DNA from 2 places in the Mycoplasma sp. CSL10137 genome. Region 2 is predicted to be linked to the other one. Evidence: riboswitches for the same ligand, from Rfam matches in the RefSeq annotation. Region 2 holds a riboswitch; the other holds the start of a gene.

Region 1 (3,443 bases), on a different contig from region 2:
CATGAAGAATTGGTTTCTATTTTAGGTAATAAAGTTCAAGAGTTTAAAATAGAAAAAAAACCATATATTATAATGATGTGTGGTTTACAAGGTTCTGGTAAAACTACAGCAACTGCAAAATTAGCTTATTATTTTAGAAAGAAAAAACATATTCAAAAGCCATTAGTTGTTGCTGCGGATATTTATAGACCAGCAGCAGTGGAACAATTAGTCACTCTTGCTAAAAGTATACAAGCTGACTTTTATGAACAAGGGGTTAATAATCCTGTTTCGGAAATTGTTGCAAATGCTCTAAAACACGCTAAAGAAAATGATAACGATTTAATTATTCTAGATACAGCGGGTCGTCTTTCTATTGATGAGCCTTTAATGAATGAATTACAAGAAGTTAAGAAAATTGCACATCCAGATGAAATTTTCTTTGTTGCGGATTCATTAAGTGGCCAAGATATAATAAATGTAGCAAAAACATTCCATGAAAAATTAAAATTAACAGGTTCTATAATAACTAAATTAGATTCTGATGCTAGAGGTGGTGCAGCGTTTTCATTAAGATATATTCTTAATTTACCAATTCGTTTTACAGGTACCGGAGAAAAAATTGGTAATTTAGATTTATTTTATCCAGAACGTATGGCAGATAGAATTTTAGGAATGGGTGATGTTATGTCATTGATCGAACATGCTCAAGATAACATCGATCAAGATAAAATGACTAACATGGTTAAAAAGATTTTATCAGGAAGTTTTACTCTAGACGATCTAATGGAGCAAATTAAACAAGTAAAAAATTTAGGTAAATTTTCAAAAATACTTAAAATGCTTCCAGGAAATTTATCTTCGAGAGTAAATGAAGATCAAGTTGAAAAAGCCGAAGAAAAAATGAGAGTATTTCAAATTTTAATTTCATCAATGACTAAAAAAGAAAGAAATAATCCAAGGTTACTTAGACAAGCTTCTAGAAAAGAAAGAATATTGAAAGGTTCTGGTAGAACACCCCAAGAATTTAATAAACTTTTAAGTGACTTTGATTCTATGGTTAAGCAAATGAGTGAAATGGCTAAAAGTTTCAAAAAAACTGGTGGTTTCGGCGGTTTTGGTTTCTAAACTAAAAAGGGTGTAGGCCCTTTTTATTATTGAAAAAATAACTTTTTAGTTAAAAAATAACTTTTTTAAATTGTAAAAAAACTTTTAAAAAATTATTTTACGTGTATAATAATGGTATGAAAAAAGCGTTACAATGAGACTTTATGATTATTATTAACGAAATTATGAATATTAATATTATTCGCATTCGTTAGTTTTATCATTAAAATTTTGTTGTACTAATTATGTATGCATAACAGATTTTAATGTATAAATTGAAATCTGTTATGTCTATAGAGGAGCTACTAATATTAGTAATCAATTGAGCTGGCAAGCATTGATATTGATGAAAGGATATAGTGGCCGAAACTTGCTTAATGGCGATTAAGTTAGTTGGTAGAAAAGCATAAAAGATTTCTACTCTTTGGTTTAACCATTGGTGCTATAGACTTACATTTCTTTAAATTATTGAAAAATAATAAAAAAGTTTTGTATGGTTATATAGCCTATACAAAGCTTTTTTCATATTTAATAAAAATATATATCATATAAAGGAAATAAAATGAAAAGAAAATATTTATTAATGGGTTCTTTAGCTAGTTTATCTACCCTAGGACTAGCGGTTGCTTGTGGAACCTCAGAAAGCAATTCAAGTACAAGCAGTCAAGAAAATAAAGGAGGAGTATCATTTTCAAATAATTTCAATATTTTAGCAAGAAATGGAATTTATTCAACAAATATTAATTCACCTTTTTCGTATAGTAGATCACGTTTTGATTTAAGTAGTTCTTATGGTGGGTATTCATTATCAAATGAAGATACAACATTTGGAAAATTGGTTGAAGTGAAAAATGAAGGAAAAGCTGAATATTCAGAAGAAGTAGAAAGAGATGCATTTGGAACAATAACAAAAACAACTAGAAAAATTACTAGACCATCAACATGATCATACGAATTGAACGTTGCTGATGCTGTTGTTTTAACAGTAGATGGTCACGAATATACTTTTGATAGTGATGAAGCAGAAATTATTCCAAAACCTGATTTAGAAAATAATTTATACTCTTCAATGTGAGTACAAAAAACAAGTGCAAACGAAAATTCAATTAACTCACAAAACTTCTTCGATAAGCTTAAAAAAGCTACAAAAGTTTCATTAAGAATTAGAGATAATGTTTATTGAGTAAATAATAAAGGTGAAGCTACACAGTATAAAATGAGTGCAGAAGATTATTATTTAGGATTTTTAAGAACATATATGTCAAATGATACTTCATATAGACGTTCACACGGTGGTTCATCTGATCTGGATGCTGCATCAAAAGCTTTATATACAAAAAATGGAGCTAAATTATTCGAAGAAAAAGATACTTATTCAAACTCATATTTATTCGATTTATACAAAATTAGTATAGAAAACTTATTAAACGAAGAAAAAACAGTAACAAACAAAGATAATAGAAGTTACTTTAATGTTACAACAAGTGGCGATGATGCTTTAGTTTATGAATGATTTACAAACAACTTTGTTGGTTCATACGAATATGCACCTGCGCCTAGTGCTTATATTAATGCTGTAAATCAAGGCGCAACTCTTCCTGATTTTGCTACAGATTCAACAGTTCAACAACCTGAAAAAGAGCAAAAAATGACTCAAATTAAAGCAGCTACAGATTTAGCTCAAAAATCAGGTATTTACTGATATGGTTTCAACGAAAATTCAACTTTATATTCAGGTAAATATTACTACGAAGGATATAATGGTGACAACTATACAGCCACATACAAAATTAACAATCACTATGCTTTGGAATCATATTATAATGATCCTACAACAGTTAAAGAATTTAGAAGTGTTTATGTTCAACAAACTAAAGAAGGTAAACAATTTGAAATTGATCAATTTAACGCTTATAAAGCTGGTTTAGTTTCTACTATTTCATATTCAAATTTACCAGAATCAAGTAAAAAAGAAGTTAATGAAAATCCAAAATTATTTGGTGTTAATAAACAACAATCATTAAACGCAGATCATAGTATTGGAAATATATTTTCAACTTTAGTGCCTCGTGCAAAAGATAGTGATGGCGCTAATTCTTATGTTAACGAAGTATATTCACAACTTGTATGGGGCCACTCACTTTCTGAAATTGAAGCAGGTACTGCTACAAATGTTTTAGAATATACAACAACTGGAATTGCCGAAGAATTTAGAAATATATTAACAGCAGCTGTTAACTGATCTCACATAACAACAGTTATGTCACCTACAGAAGAAGCTGTTCCATGGTTATCAACATTAGCACCCGACTCAGCAATTAACAGTGATGCGAGCGATAAAAGTGCAACAAATAATA
Region 2 (3,443 bases):
TTCTAACAATTTTGGATCTTCAAGATTATCACCTGTTAATGTGTAAAATTTTATAATTTTTTTCGAAATCTCTATTTCTTTTTTTACTATTTGATATTTTGTATATCTTAAAAATGATTTTTGGAATGTAGAAGTGTCCATGCCTTTTATATTTTTGATTGATTGAGAATATTTATCATAAAAATTTTTGTATAAATATTTTGATTCATTATCACTTTTTTGAGATAAAGGTTTAAATTCGTCCTCGAATATTTTTGCAAAACTATTATTGTTGTTGTTATCAAACTCTTGGTTAACTTCAGCATCATAATCTTGCTTCTCTTTTGTATTATCTACTAAGTATCCATCTAATAATACCGCTTTTGCGTCATTAACAAATTTATTTAAATCTTCTCAAACATTAAATTCGCTAAAGTAAGTTAAATTATTACGTAACAAAGGAACATTTATTCTATCGATTATTGATTTAACTGAGTTATATAATTCATCATATCTAACTGAATTGATATATGTTTTAACATTAGAATCGATTCAATGTTTATAAGTACTTTGCAACTCAAGCACTTGGTTTGGTTTCTGAAATAAATTTAGGATCAAATATTTGTTTATAAACAGGAATAACAAAACTCTAAATTCACTATCATTAATTTTTAATGAAAGCAATAAACTACGCATATTTGGTGATGAAAAATCAATAAATTTGTTTGCTACACCATCGTCACCATCTTGTCCAAGATTATATCAAAATGAAATTTGATGTTGAAGTAATGATGATTCATCAATTGCTTGTTGATATTTCTCTACATAAGATTAAAGTCTATCTAATAAATCTTGTTTGTTTTCATAAGTACTTTGCAGTTTCGAATTAACAATACTAATGATTTTATTTAAATCCTTAATTCTTCATTGAAATAGCAGATCTATTTCTTCTTATTTAGGTGTATATACAGTTATAGGATTAATCGTGTTATCTATGTATTCATAAATTAATTTACTTCTACTTATAAGGTGGAACACTATACTTTCTCAAGTCCATAAATTAGCAAAATCTTCTTCAGTTGTAGCAACATCTACGTTTGTACTAATTATACTTGCTACTATTTGATCTAATAGACTTTTTTCTTTACTATAAGTTTCAGATTTTTGTTCTTTAAGTGCAGTGGTAAAATCAGAAACTGCAAAATTGCTAATTTGATTATATAAATTTCTTACTGATAAACTGTTTCTCTCGATAGCAGTTCCGCTCATAACTTGAATTTTTCTAGTTAATTCGTCTATTTTTTCAAATAATTCTATTAACTCGTTGTTTTTAAAATCTTTTTCTGTCGCTGATTCACTCAATTCATTTTTTAATCCTGTGATTTCATCATCTTTTGCTATTGAATTATTTTCATTTTGTTCTCTATACTTTTTATATTCTAATTGTAACTTTTTATAATGACCACTATTTTTTTGTATTTGAGTTAGTATTAGAACAAGAAGCTAAAGATACTAATCCAGCTGATGTTAGTGTTAAACTTATTGTTTTTAATTAAAATTTTCTTTTCATTTTTATCTCCTTTTATAAACAAATAAAAAAAGCTTTATATGCTATATAACATACAAAGACTTTTTAAATATTATAATATATTGAATAATATCAAAAGAAATGTATATCTATAGCGCCAATGATTAAACCAAAGAGTAGAAATCTTTTATGCTTTTCTACCAGCAAAAGTAATTGTCATTACTTAAGCTTCGGCTATTGAATCCTTTCATTAATTTCTTCGTTTACCAACTCAATTAATTACTAATATTAACAGCACCTCTATAGACACAATAGATTTCAATAAAATCATTAAAATCCATTATGTATAGTTCAACAATACAAAGTGAATTTTATGACTAAATTAAATAGATTTAATCCGGGTAAATCTATTTCTAATAATCATAAACATATTAGAGTAATGTTGATTTGCTTTTTTCATATTTTTATTATATATTAAAAAACTAAAAAATAAAATAAAAATTGTTTTTTAATTTAAAAAGTATATAATACTGCTTTTTTAAGTGTTTAAAGTCATTTATAAACGCAATATAATATATAAATTCTCCTCATTTAATAATTAAAAAATCAGACTAAAATCTGATTTTTTAATTATTATATTTTGCAAGCTTGACATTCTAAATTTTCGCTTCCTTCAAGAACATCTTGACGAACACGAACATAATAAATAGAACTACATTTTTTAGTAAATGCTCTTATATAAGCTTTATTCAAATCACGTGTAGTAGCTTGATCTGTCATAAATAATGTCAACGAAATGGCCTGGTCAACATGTTGCTGAGCAACGGCAACAAGATCAATAATTGGATTTGGACCTAATTCATAAGCACCATCTAAATAGTATTTTAAATTTTCATTACTTACTTGATAAGCAGGTACATAAACACGGCCAACTTTACCTTCTTTACGAACTTCAACAGGAGAAACTACAGGTTGTAAACTTGGTGTACATGAAGATAAATAAGAAATACTTCCTGTTGGGGCAATTGCCATCAGATGCGAATTTGCTAAGCCGTATTTTCTAATTTTTAAATCTAATTCAACTCAATCTTGCTGTGTTGGGATTTGAACATGATATTTATCGAAAATATCAATAATTTTTTGTGTTTTAGGAGTAAACTTATCAGGTTCACATTTTGTATATTTTGATAAATATTCACCATTTGCAAATTCTGAAATATCAAATGATTTAAATTTACCAACTTCTCTAGCAATTTTGTTTGAAGTTTTGAATGCATGATATGCCACTGTATAAAAGAAAATATTAGTAAAATCTAAAGCTTCTTCACTACTATAATAAATTTCATTTGTTGCTAAAAATCCGTGCATATTCATCGCTCCAAGACCTAAAGCGTGATTATTACTATTTCCGTTATTAACTGAAGGAGCAGAACTTAAATCAGCAATTCTTGATACTTTATCAAGAGCACGAATTGAACGTTCAACTACAGAACCAAATTCACTTCCTGAATCCATAATTTTAGCTATATTTAAACTACCTAAATTACATGAAATATCTTCACCTATTTTTTTAACAGATAAATCAGTATCAAATTCTGTTTCTGTTGAAACCTGAGCAATTTCTGAACATAGGTTTGACATAACAATTCTTCCACGATTTTTATGTGGATTGTTTTGATTGACAGTATCATCGAAAAGTATGTATGGATATCCTGACTCAAAATGTAATTCAGCTATAGTTTGAAATAACTTACGAGCACTAATATAAGTTTTTTTAATTTTTGGGTTTTTAACTAAATTATCATATTCTTTAGTGATTGAAATATCACTCATTGGCACACCGTAAACATCTTTGATATCTTTTGGAGAAAATAACGCCATTTGTTGGTTTTGTTTAGCTAATTCAAAAGTAATATCAGGAACAATTAGACCTAAA

Evidence for each region. Region 2 has a riboswitch for lysine ahead of JXZ92_RS00740 (hypothetical protein). Riboswitches for the same ligand answer to the same signal wherever they lie in the genome.
Region 1: it holds a riboswitch for lysine, as region 2 does, so the genes downstream of both, JXZ92_RS03030 (OppA family ABC transporter substrate-binding lipoprotein) here and JXZ92_RS00740 (hypothetical protein) in region 2, are expected to answer to the same signal.

What each region holds. Positions count from the first base shown of each region.
Region 1 covers NZ_JAFIRE010000005.1:34,306-37,748, forward strand. The annotation lists gene ffh (signal recognition particle protein) at 1-1,107, shown strand, start outside; lysine riboswitch at 1,373-1,539, shown strand; gene JXZ92_RS03030 (OppA family ABC transporter substrate-binding lipoprotein) at 1,649-3,443, shown strand, end outside.
Region 2 covers NZ_JAFIRE010000001.1:238,522-241,964, forward strand. The annotation lists gene JXZ92_RS00735 (hypothetical protein) at 1-663, opposite strand, end outside; gene JXZ92_RS00740 (hypothetical protein) at 931-1,341, opposite strand; lysine riboswitch at 1,652-1,818, opposite strand; gene nrdE (class 1b ribonucleoside-diphosphate reductase subunit alpha) at 2,141-3,443, opposite strand, start outside.